One region of the Pseudomonas sp. SP16.1 genome, then DNA from elsewhere that is predicted to be linked to it. Evidence: predicted binding sites of a transcription regulator. Region 1 holds the regulator's gene; each other region holds the start of a gene.
What was found. The regulator FliA, encoded in region 1, starts transcription of late flagellar genes. The targets are predictions, from matches to a motif close to CTAAAGTTTNNNNNNNNNNNGCCGNTAA.

Region 1 (4,150 bases):
GAGCTGACAGCGGCGCTGGACTACCAGGTGACGCCTGCGCCGGTGCGGCCCAATCCCGCCCTGGAGGCCGAGCTGCGCAAGACCCAGGCGCGCATCGCCAGCGCCCAGGCCGAGCTGGCCACCCGCGCCGAGCAGGACGCCGGCAAGGATCGCCAGCTGTTCGCCAATGAATCGCTGGTGGCGCCGGAGCTGCCGGTGACCCCGGTCAAGCCGCAGCGACCGGCAGCCGAGCCCGCGCCGACGCAGCCCGGGGTCGATCCGTACGCGCTGGACGCCATGCGCTTCGAGCTCAACGGCCTGCGCGAGCTGATCGAAGTGCAACTGGGCTCCATCGCCTGGGGGCAGCTGCAGAACCGTCGTCCGCAGCAGGCCAACCTCTGGCGCCGCCTGCAGCGCATGGGCCTGCCCGCCGATCTGGCGCAGGCGCTGCTGAACAAGGTCGCCGACGTCGCCGAGCCGCGCCAGGCCTGGCGCATGCTGCTGGCCCACCTGGCGCATGCGATCAAGACGCCGCAGGTCGAGCCGCTCGAGGAGGGCGGGGTTATCGCCCTGGTCGGTCCGGCCGGCATGGGCAAGACCACCACCCTGGCCAAGCTGGCCGCCCGTTATGTGCTCAAGCACGGCGCGCAGCAGGTCGCCCTGGTCAGCATGGACAGCTACCGCATCGGTGCGCAGGAGCAGCTCAAGACCCTGGGCCGCATCCTCGGCGTGTCGGTGACCCAGGTCGATCCCGGCCAGTCGCTGCTGCAGGCGCTTGCGCCGCTGGCGAAGAAGCGCGTGGTGCTGATCGACACCGCAGGGCTGCCGAGCAGCGACCCGGCGCTGCGCCTGCAGCTGGACAGCCTGGCGGGGCGCGGCATCCAGGCGAAGAACTATCTGGTGCTGGCGGCCACCAGCCAGAACCAGGTGCTCAAGGCCGCCTACCATAGTTACAAGCGCTGCGGCCTGGCAGGCTGCATACTGACCAAGCTGGACGAGGCGGCGAGCCTTGGCGAGGTTTTGGCTCTGGCTATAGGCCAGCATCTGCCGGTAGCCTATGTCACCGACGGCCCGCGGATTCCGGACGACCTGCAGGTGCCGCGCAGCCATCAGCTGGTCAGCCGTGCGGTGGGCCTGCAGGCTGCCGACGAGCCGAGCGAGGACGCCATGGCGCAGCTGTTCGCCGGCCTCTACCAGAACCCGGCGCGGCGCGCCGGCTGAAGACGACGAGAATGTGACAGCCACCGGCGGCAAGCCGCCGGAGTGAACGGCCGAAGGGCCAAGTCGAAGTTAGACAAGGTGTGTAAGACATGGGTATGCATCCCGTACAGGTGATCGCGGTGACCGGCGGCAAGGGTGGCGTCGGCAAGACCAATGTGTCGGTGAATCTATCGATGGCCCTGGCCGACCTCGGTCGCCGGGTGATGCTGATGGACGCCGACCTCGGTCTGGCCAACGTCGACGTCCTGCTGGGGCTCGCGCCCAAGCGCACCCTGGCCGACGTGATCGCCGGCGAATGCGATCTGCGCGACGTGCTGCTGCAGGGGCCGGGCGGGATCCGCATCGTGCCGGCGGCCTCCGGCACGCAGAGCATGGTCAACCTCTCGCCGATGCAGCATGCCGGGCTGATCCAGGCGTTCAGCGAGATCGGCGAGAACCTCGACGTGCTGGTGATCGACACCGCCGCCGGCATCGGCGATGCGGTGGTGAGTTTCGTGCGCGCCGCCCAGGAGATCCTCGTGGTGGTATGCGACGAGCCCACTTCGATCACCGACGCCTACGCGCTGATCAAGCTGCTCAATCGCGATCACGGCATCAGCCGCTTCCGCGTCCTGGCCAACATGGCACATAGCCCCCAGGAAGGGCGCAACCTCTTTGCTAAGCTGACCAAGGTCACCGATCGTTTCCTCGATGTCGCCCTGCAGTATGTCGGCGCCGTGCCCTACGACGAGTGCGTGCGCAAGGCCGTGCAGAAGCAGCGCGCCGTCTACGAAGCCTTCCCGCGATCCAAGTGCGCTCTGGCGTTCAAGGCGATAGCCCAAAAGGTCGATAGCTGGCCGCTGCCGGCCAACCCCCGCGGCCATCTGGAGTTTTTCGTCGAGCGTCTGGTGCAGCAACCGACGGCAGACAGCGCCGTATGACAGCAGCTTCTGGACTTCGTATGTACAACAAGGCGCAGGCACGGGACTCCCAGCACCAGTTGATCGAGCGCTATGCGCCGCTGGTCAAGCGTATCGCCTATCACCTGCTGGCCCGTCTGCCGGCCAGCGTGCAGGTCGACGACCTGATCCAGGCGGGCATGATCGGCCTGCTCGAGGCCTCGCGTAAGTACGACGCCGGCAAGGGTGCCAGCTTCGAGACCTTTGCCGGCATCCGCATCCGTGGCGCCATGCTCGACGAGGTGCGCAAGGGCGACTGGGCGCCGCGTTCGGTGCACCGCAACAGCCGCATGGTCAGCGACGCGATCCGCGCGGTGGAGGCCAGAACCGGACGCGACGCTAAAGATCAGGAGGTTGCGGCCGAACTCCAATTGAGTCTCGAGGATTACTACGGCATCCTTGGCGACACTTTGGGCAGCCGCCTGTTCAGTTTCGACGACCTGATGCAGGACGGCGAGCACGGCGCTCTGCACGAAGACGCCGGGCATTCCCCGCCCGAACCATCGCGGGACCTCGAAGACGAACGTTTCCAGAAGGCACTGGCAGAGGCCATCGCCGGCCTGCCGGAGCGCGAACGTCTGGTGCTGGCGCTGTATTACGATGAAGAGCTGAATTTGAAGGAGATCGGTGAAGTGCTGGGGGTCAGCGAGTCGCGCGTCAGTCAGTTGCACAGCCAGTGCGCAGCGCGTCTGCGCGCGCGCCTGGGTGAGTGGCGCGCCAGCTGAAGCCTGGCTGCTCGGCCGGTTTCACGATTAAAGGACGTCATTGCGAGCGCAATGCGTTTGGGACTGTACGGAGGTCGACTTGGACAAGAACATGAAAATCCTCATCGTTGACGATTTCTCGACGATGCGACGGATCATCAAGAACCTCTTGCGGGACTTGGGTTTCACCAACACCGCCGAGGCCGACGACGGCACTTCGGCCTTGCCGATGCTGCAGAGCGGCAGCTTCGACTTCCTGGTGACCGACTGGAACATGCCCGGCATGACCGGCATCGACCTGCTGCGCGCGGTGCGCGCCGACGAACGGCTCAAGCACCTGCCGGTGCTGATGGTTACCGCTGAAGCCAAGCGTGACCAGATCATCGAGGCTGCCCAGGCCGGGGTGAACGGCTATGTGGTCAAGCCCTTCACTGCCCAGGTGCTGAAGGAAAAGATCGAGAAGATCTTCGAGCGGGTAAACGGCTGATGTCAGCCGCGAGGGTGCTATGGAACACGATGACTCCACGCTGGGTGACCTCGAGTCGACCCTGAAAACCAATGCCCGCGAGTTGGTCGACAGCCTGGAAAAAGGCGACTTCGGCGCCGCGGTGCAACTGATCAACGAACTGAACAAGGTCCGCGACCACGGCCTGTATCACGAAGTCGGCAAGCTCACCCGTGAGCTGCACAACGCCATCGTCAATTTCCAGATCGATCCGCGCATGCCGCACGCCCAGGAGCTGTCGCAGATCGCCGATGCCACCGAGCGTCTCAACTACGTCGTGACCATGACCGAACGGGCGGCCAACCGCATCATGGACCTGGTCGAGCAGAGCGCGCCGCTGGTCAACGATCTCGGCGACGAGGCGCAGAGCCTGAGCGCCGAATGGGGCCGCTTCATGCGTCGTGAGATGGGCGCCGACGGTTTCCGCGAGCTGGCCAAGCGCATCGAGCTCTTTCTCGCCCGCAGCGAGCGCGACAGCGGCAAGCTGTCCGGGCACCTCAACGACATCCTGCTGGCGCAGGACTATCAGGACCTGACCGGCCAGGTGATCAAGCGCGTCACTCAACTGGTCACCGAGGTGGAAAGCAACCTGCTCAAGCTGGTGCTGATGGCCAGTCAGGTCGACCGCTTCGCCGGCATTCAGCACGACCACGACGCGCTGCGCGCCGAACAGGAAACGCTAAAAGAGCCATCTCGGGGTGAAGGTCCGCAGATTCATGCCGATAAGCGTGATGACGTCGCCTCCAGTCAGGACGATGTCGACGACCTGCTGTCCAGTCTTGGATTCTAAGGAGTTCCCCCCC
Region 2 (4,150 bases), 130 kb from region 1:
AGAGATCCGGTTTTTCGTTTCTGCTGTGCCTCAGGCGGCGGCGAAGCCGGCGGGGTAGGCGAGGGCGGCCTGGCTGTTCTGCACTTCGCCGATGGTCTCGCGCACCACCTGCTTGGCCAGGCAGGCGCATTTGCCGCACTGGCTGGCGATGCCGAGGGTGTTGCGCACTTCACGATAGCTGCAGCAGCCCTCGTAGACCGCATCGCGGATTTGCGTATCGGTGACACCTTCACAGAGGCAGACGTACATAAGCAAGGCTCGTCTTGGTGATACTGTTCGATGGGTCGGATACTAATGTTAATGAGAATGCTTGTCAAAGATCGATTGCGAATGCTCGCAGCGCCTGACGAACGGTTCGGCCGCCAGTAGGAGGCGGGCAGAAAAAAACCGGCATGCGCCGGTTTTTTCATGGGATCGATTGCGGCGCGGACGCTTACTGGTCGAACTCGTCCCAGCCGCCCATTTCCTTCCAGCGGTTGACGATGCCGCAGAACAGCTCGGCGGTCTTCTCGGTGTCGTAGCGCGCCGAATGTGCCTCCTTGCCGTCGAACTCGATACCGGCGGTCTGGCAGGCCTTGGCCAGCACCGTCTGGCCGTAGGCGAGTCCGGCCAGGGTAGCGGTATCGAAGCTGGAGAAGGGGTGGAATGGATTTCGCTTGATGCCGCAGCGCGCTACGGCGGCGTTGAGGAAACCCAGGTCGAAGCTGCTGTTGTGGCCGACCAGGATGGCGCGCTTGCAGCCGGCCGATTTGATCGACTTGCGAATGCTCTTGAAGATCTCGCCGAGGGCATGTTCCTCGCCCACCGCCATGCGCAGGGGATGATCCAGCTTGATCCCGGTGAATTCCAGAGCCGCCGCCTCGATGTTGGCGCCCTCGAACGGCTCGATGCGGAAGAAGTGGGTGTGATCCGGGTACAGAAAGCCGCTCTCGTCCATGGCGATGGTGGTGGCGGCGATCTCCAGCAGGGCGTCGGTGGCGCAGTTGAAACCGCCGGTCTCGACGTCCACCACCACCGGCAGGTAGCCGCGAAAGCGCGCCGCCATGGGCGTGCGCGGGCCGGACGGCAGGCTGGGCTGCAGTTCGTCCTCGTAATGCTCTTCGCTCACGCCTGGTCCTCCAGCAGCTTCCAGCGCAGTGTTTCGCCGGCGCGCAGGGGCACCACCGTCTGCTCGCCCAGCGGCAGGCTGGCCGGCGCGGTCCAGTCCTGGCGCACCAGGGTGATCGAGTCGCTGTTGCGCGGCAGGCCGTAGAAATCCGGGCCGTAGCAGCTGGCGAAACCTTCCAGCTTGCCCAGCGCGCCACGCTGCTCGAAGGCCTCGGCATACAGCTCGATGGCGGCATAGGCGGTGTAGCAGCCGGCGCAGCCGCAGGCAGCCTCCTTGGCGTGCCTGGCGTGCGGCGCCGAGTCGGTGCCGAGGAAGAACTTGGCGTTGCCGCTGGTGGCGGCGTCGAGCAGCGCTTCCTGGTGCAGGTTGCGCTTGAGGATCGGCAGGCAGTAGAAGTGCGGGCGGATGCCGCCGACCAGCATGTGGTTGCGGTTGTACAGCAGGTGATGGGCGGTGATGGTGGCGCCGACGTTGGCCGGCGCGGCCTCGACGAACTGCACCGCATCGCGGGTGGTGATGTGCTCGAACACCACTTTGAGTGTCGGGAAACGCTCGACCACGCGGGTCAGGTGCTCGTCGATGAAGGCTTTTTCGCGATCGAACACGTCGATCTCGCTGCGCGTCACCTCGCCGTGCACCAGCAACAGCATGCCAACTTCGGCCATGGCCTGCAGCGCCGGGAAGATCTTGTCGATGCTGGTCACGCCCGAGTCGGAATTGGTGGTGGCGCCGGCCGGATAGAGCTTGGCGGCATGGACGAAGCCGCTGGCCTTGGCCGCGCGCACGTCCTCGGGGCTGGTGTTGTCGGTGAGGTAGAGCACCATCAGCGGCTCGAAGCGGCTGCCGGCCGGGCGCGCGGCCAGGATGCGCTGGCGGTAGGCATCGGCCTCGGTGGCGTTGCGTACCGGCGGTACCAGGTTGGGCATGATGATGGCGCGGGCGAAGGTGCGCGCGACGTCGCCGACGGTGTGCGGCAGCACCGCGCCATCGCGCAGGTGAATGTGCCAGTCATCGGGGCGCAGAAGGGTCAGACGGTCGGACATGGGGGCTTCCAGGCGGGTAAAACGTGAGCGGAATGCTACCGGAAACCGCCGGAAAATGCGCTGTGGGTGATGGCCTGCAGGGCTGCGGGTGACAGCCAGCAGGACTGTGGAGGTAGGCGCGTACTTCACCCGGGTACCCTGCTTCGGCCTATCTCCTGCATCCATGCGGTCGTACTCGCGATGGGCGGCCGCCGCGCTCGCCATGATCGCGAATAAAGCGCAGCGTTGCCCGTTTGCCCCTACAGTTTTTCGCACGGGTACCGATACCTAGGGGGAACACGTTTTCATCGGAGCCGATCGTGCGTGCGTCCCATTTTCTCCTGATCAGCCTGCTGGCCGGCTTGCCCCTGTGCCTGCCGGCGCACGCCGTCAGTTTCCAGACACGGCTGGAAAAAGTGCAGTGGACGGTCGAGGGCGACAAGTTCGAGTGCCGGCTCAGCCAGCCGATCAGCAACTTCGGCAGCGGCGAGTTCGTGCGCCGCGCCGGCGAGCAGGTGACCTTCCGCCTCAAGGTCCGCGAGCGCTGGCTCGGCGCGGGTTCCGCGACGCTGCTGGCGGCGGCTGCGCCCTGGCAGCCGGGGCGCGGCGATATCAATCTGGGCGTGGTCAGCGTCGGCAACGGCGAGGTGCCGTTCAACAGTTCGCAGGAGCAGGGCGCACGCCTGCTCACCGGACTTCTCGAGGGGCGCAGCCCACTGGTGCGTCACCGTACCCTCAATGGCGGCGAGAGCCTCGAGGTGCGCCTGCTGCCGGTGAAGTTCCACAAGGCCTACGACGACTACCTGGCCTGCACGGCCAAGCTGCTGCCGGTCAACTTCGAGCAGATTCGCCAGGCGCAGGTCGGTTTTCCCGGCGGTGGCGTCGAGCTGGATGCCATGGCCCGCGCCAAGCTCGACATCGTGCTCGACTTCATCAAGGCCGACCCAACGGTCAACAGCGTCCAGATCGACGGCCACGCCGACAACAGCGGCAATCGCCTGACCAACCGCGACCTGTCGCGCCGCCGCGCCTTGGCCGTTCAGGAGTATCTGGTAGCCGGCGGCGTGCCGGTCGAGCAGATCACCCTGCGTTTTCATGGCGAGCGCTATCCGCTGGTGCCCAACAACAGCGAGGCCAATCGCGCCAAGAACCGCCGCGCCACCCTGCGCCTGGAACGCGTGCCGCCGGCCGAGGTCGCGCCGCCGAGCACGACGCCTGACACTGCGCCGAGCGCCCCGGTCGATCCGCCCGGCAGCACGCCGTCCTGAGCCCTGTTGGCGTCGCTTCGTCCACTCTACCTGTCGCACCCCTGTAAATCGGCCGGCAGGGCCAGTAGAATCACTGGTTTTACCGTACAACCCGTGGAGTGATGGCATGGCGGACGTCAAAAAGGTAGTTCTGGCCTATTCCGGTGGCCTGGACACCTCGGTGATCCTCAAGTGGCTGCAAGATACCTACAACTGTGAAGTAGTGACCTTCACCGCCGATCTCGGCCAGGGCGAAGAGGTCGAGCCGGCCCGCGCCAAGGCCCAGGCCCTGGGCGTCAAGGAAATCTACATCGACGACCTGCGCGAAGAGTTCGTCCGCGACTTCGTCTATCCGATGTTCCGCGCCAACACCCTCTACGAAGGTGAGTACCTGCTGGGTACCTCCATCGCCCGTCCGCTGATCGCCAAGCGCCTGATCGAGATCGCCAACGAGACCGGCGCCGACGCCATTTCCCACGGCGCCACCGGCAAGGGCAACGACCAGGTGCGCTTCGAGCTGGGCGCCTATGCGCTGAAGCCGGGCGTCAAGGTCATAGCGCCGTGGCGCGAGTGGGACCTGCTGTCGCGCGAGAAGCTGATGGACTACGCCGAGAAGCACGCCATTCCGATCGAGCGCCACGGCAAGAAGAAGTCGCCGTACTCCATGGACGCCAACCTGCTGCACATCTCCTACGAGGGCGGTGTGCTGGAAGACACCTGGACCGAACACGAAGAAGACATGTGGCGCTGGACCAAGTCGCCGGAAGCGGCGC
Region 3 (4,150 bases), 280 kb from region 1:
CTGCGCCAGGGAGTACCGGGGTGAGTTTCTCCGATGGCTACGGCGATCTGGTCGAGCGGGTCGGCACCCTGACCGCCCAGGCACGCCTGGACGGCGAGGCGACCACGGCGATTCTCAAGCAGGCCACCGACAACCGCGATGCGCTGTCGGGGGTCAACCTGGACGAAGAGGCGGCCAACCTGATCAAGTTCGAGCAGTACTACAACGCCTCGGCGCAGATCATTCAAGTTGCCCGCAGTTTGTTCGATACCTTGATCAATACCTTCAGATAGATACGCGCGATTTTATCCGTGCGCAGAACAATCCCCCCTCCCTCCGGGAGAGGGCTAGGGTGAGGACCGGCCAGACACGGGCCCTACCCGCATTGCCACAAGAGGCCAGAGCATGCGCATCTCCACCATCCAGGCGTTCAACAACGGGGTTTCCGGCCTGCAGCGCAACTACGCCAACGCCATCCGCACCCAGGAACAGATCAGCACCGGCAACCGCATCCTCACCCCGGCGGACGACCCGGTGGCCTCGGTGCGCCTGCTGCAACTCGAGCAGCAGCAGTCGGTGCTGAGCCAGTACCAGGCCAACCTGACAGCGGCGAAGAACAGCCTGACTCAGGAGGAGGTGACCCTGGGTTCGGTCAACACCGTGTTGCAGCGGGTACGCGAGCTGGCGGTGCAGGCCGGCAATGGCGCGCTCAGCCAGACCGACCGCCAGTCCATAGCCGCCGAGCTGGGGCAGCGCGAGGAGGAACTGCTGGCGCTGATGAACACCCGCAACGCCCGCGGCGAATACCTGTTCGCCGGCTTCCAGGGCAAGACCCAACCCTATCTGCGCACGGCCGACGGCAGCTATCTGTACCAGGGCGACGACGGCCAGCGCAAACTGCAGATCGCCAGCTCCTTGGAGCTGCCGATCAGCGACAGCGGCCGGGCGATCTTCGACAGCGGCCGCAATGCCGCGCGCCTGAGCATCGGTGGCAATCCGGCGGCGCCGGCTGCGCCCGTCGTCAGCGGCGCGCTGGTCGATGATGAGGTGGCCTTCGCCAGCTTCCCTGCCGGCGGCATTCGCCTCGACTTCAACGACCCGGCCGACCCGCTGGCCTATACCCTGACCCCGGTGGACGAGAACGGGGTGGATGGCACGCCGGTCAGCCGACGTCTGGTGGAGGGGCAGGACAGCCTGGTGCAGTACGGCGGCGTGGCCTTCCATGTCAACGGCGTACCGCCCGCCGGCACGAGCTACACCGTGCAGCCGCCGGACAGCGACCCCGCCACTGCACCTGCCAACAAGGTCGGCATCCTCAATACGATTGCGACTCTGCGCCAGGCGCTGGAAGACGCGGCCGATAGCGGGGAGGGCAATCGCCAGGTGCGCGATGCGGTGGCGCTGGGCCTCACCAATCTGGACAACAATATGGTGGCCCTGGATCAGGTGCGCGGGCAGATCGGCGCGCGGCTCAATGTGGTGGAAACCTCGCTGACCGACAATGAGGACGTCACCCTGGTCAACAAGTCGGTGCAGGCCGAACTGCGCGAACTGGACTACGCCGAGGCGCTGTCGCGCCTGGCCTTCCAGTCGGTGATCCTCGAGGCGGCGCAGCAGAGCTACGTGAAGATCGCCGGGCTCAACCTGTTCAATCAGCTGCGCTGACGGGTTTGCGGCGCTGGGTGTAGGAGCGGATTTATCCGCGAAGCTGTTCCCGGCCCACTTCGCGGGGCGTGATTCCAGGCTACGAATGTCGACTGTAGGAGCCCCGCTCCGGGGCGAAGCTTTTGTTATTTGCGCCGTCTGCCCGAGTGGATTCGCCGCGGGGCGCGGCTCCTACAGCATGGGCAAACCGCTTGATTGAGTGGTATCAGCCCGGGGCTACCGTTTTTCGCAGCAGCCAATCGCCATCCAGCCCGACAACCCTTTGGCGAACCCTCTGCATCGATCCGGACATCCCCATAACCAGCTGTTTTAAAACACAAAAAAAAAATCCACAAAAAACTCGAAAAAAGCCTAAAGCCATCACCGGGGGCGCCGATACAAATCACGAATGCGAAGTAACTGGGTGCCTGAGCAAGGCGACCGCCCAAGCGCTCGCAGCACCCGGCTCATCTGAGTACCAGCCCATTGGAGGCAACACCATGGCCCTTACCGTCAATACCAACATTGCGTCCCTGAACACTCAGCGCAACCTGAACTCCTCGTCCAAGGCGCTGGATACTTCCCTGCAGCGTCTGTCCACCGGTTCGCGCATCAATTCCGCCAAGGACGACGCCGCCGGCCTGCAGATCTCCAACCGTCTGACTAGCCAGATCAATGGCTTGAACGTTGCGGTGCGCAACGCCAACGACGGTATCTCCCTGGCGCAGACCGCCGAAGGCGCCCTGCAGCAGTCGACCAATATCCTGCAGCGTATGCGTGACCTGTCCCTGCAGTCGGCCAACGGCAGTAACTCTACGACCGAACGCCAGGCTTTGAATCAGGAAGTGGCGCAACTTAAGGAAGAGCTGAATCGTATTGCCGATACCACCACTTTTGGTGGTCAGAAGCTTATGAATGGTGAGTTCGGCACTAAATTGTTCCAGGTCGGTTCCAATGCCAACGAGACCATCGGTGTTGCCATCAACTCTGCCCGTGCTTCGGATGTTGGTGCCAATCGTGTGAATCTGGCAGGTTCCGGTGTGGGGCAGATAATTGCTCCTGTTGCAGATTTGACTGCTGGGCCATCTGTATCGGGGCTTGGTGCTGCTAGTGCTACTTTGACCGTCACGGGCTCTGCGGGCTCTGAGACGACTGCCGAGATTGCGGCTGATTCGTCGGCGGCAGATGTGGCCTCTGCGGTCAACGGCATCACCGGTAGTACTGGGGTGACTGCTGATGCGCGGACCGTGGTCAAGCTCTCCGCACTCAGCGATGCCGGCTCCGTAAGTTTCAGCTTGACCGGCAAGGATGGAACTGCAACCACCGTTAGCGCTGTCGTTGCCAACAAGGATGACCTGCGCGACCTCGCAACCTCCATCAATACGCAAAGCTCTACCACCGGCATCAGCGCCGCCATCTCCGAGGATAGGAAGAGCATCACCCTGACCAACGAGAACGGCGATAATATCGAGATTGCGAACTTCGCCGTTGACACTGATGGGGACGGCACTGCTGATGCAGCGACTGTCGCTGTCGAGAATATGGATTACGAAGGAAAATCCTTTGCCACTCCGGAAACTGCGACGCTTACCAGTGCTGGCACTGATAGCACCATCATTACCGGTAACGTCCGCATGGATAGCAGCTCGTCTTTTCAGGTGAGTGGCGCCAACGCTGCCACGATCCTGGCCGGAACAACCGACAGCCTGTCTTCACTGGCCAAGGTTTCCGACGTTGATATCAGCACGGCCGATGGTGCTCAAAGCGCTATTGCGGTGATCGACGCGGCCATCGCCGGTATCGACAGGAATCGTGCGGCTCTCGGTGCCGTGCAGAATCGCTTTGAGAACACCATCTCCAACCTGCAGAACATCTCGGAAAACGTATCGGCTGCCCGCGGCCGTATCCAGGACACCGACTTCGCCGCCGAAACCGCCAACCTGAGCAAAAACCAGGTGCTGCAACAGGCCGGTACCGCGATCCTGGCCCAGGCCAACCAGCTGCCGCAGGCGGTCCTCAGCCTGCTGCGTTAAGCTTGAGGCTGGTTGCTGTGAACCACGGGGAGTAGCGCTTGCGCTACTCCCCGCTTTGCCATTTGAGGTGAAGTTATGGAAATCAATCTGCTTGGCGGTATTCCCAAGCCGGCATCTGTCGGTGCGTCGCGCAGCGACGCGGGCGCGTCTGTCTCGGCGCAAAAAGCGCCGGAGGATCGTCAACCTGCATTGCAATCGCAAGAGATCGGGCGTCAGCCGGTGGAGGAGGCGGTATCCAGCATCCGCGAATTTGCCCAGAGCATTCAGCGCAACCTGAATTTCAGCCTGGACGACTCGACCGGGCGGGTGGTGGTCAAGGTGACCGACGGCGTATCGGGCGAGGTCATTCGTCAGATTCCCTCTGAAGAAGCGCTGCGTCTGGCCGAAACCCTGGATGAGGTACGTAGCCTGCTGTTCAACGCCCAGGCCTGAGCGCATGGCTGGTACGTTTATTGCTGATTCTGCGCGTTGGCGTGGTGTTCGCGTCAACCCAT

Region 2: ACUTAF_RS12610 (flagellar protein MotY) is a predicted target of FliA. The motif match lies at 2,391-2,418, and genes of this name have one in related genera.
Region 3: ACUTAF_RS13290 (flagellin) is a predicted target of FliA. The motif match lies at 1,996-2,023, and genes of this name have one in related genera.

Annotation. Positions count from the first base shown of each region.
Region 1 covers NZ_JBQYFZ010000001.1:2,475,114-2,479,263, reverse strand. Annotated here, with positions in the region: gene flhF (flagellar biosynthesis protein FlhF) at 1-1,200, shown strand, start outside; gene fleN (flagellar synthesis regulator FleN) at 1,290-2,120, shown strand; gene fliA (RNA polymerase sigma factor FliA) at 2,117-2,863, shown strand; gene ACUTAF_RS12000 (chemotaxis response regulator CheY) at 2,955-3,329, shown strand; gene ACUTAF_RS11995 (protein phosphatase CheZ) at 3,349-4,137, shown strand.
Region 2 covers NZ_JBQYFZ010000001.1:2,608,717-2,612,866, reverse strand. Annotated here, with positions in the region: gene ACUTAF_RS12625 (bacterioferritin-associated ferredoxin) at 31-249, opposite strand; gene rnt (ribonuclease T) at 434-1,045, opposite strand; gene pyrC (dihydroorotase) at 1,105-2,151, opposite strand; gene ACUTAF_RS12610 (flagellar protein MotY) at 2,451-3,398, shown strand; gene ACUTAF_RS12605 (argininosuccinate synthase) at 3,505-4,150, shown strand, end outside.
Region 3 covers NZ_JBQYFZ010000001.1:2,754,005-2,758,154, reverse strand. Annotated here, with positions in the region: gene flgK (flagellar hook-associated protein FlgK) at 1-272, shown strand, start outside; gene flgL (flagellar hook-associated protein FlgL) at 385-1,644, shown strand; gene ACUTAF_RS13290 (flagellin) at 2,124-3,656, shown strand; gene ACUTAF_RS13285 (flagellar protein FlaG) at 3,732-4,088, shown strand.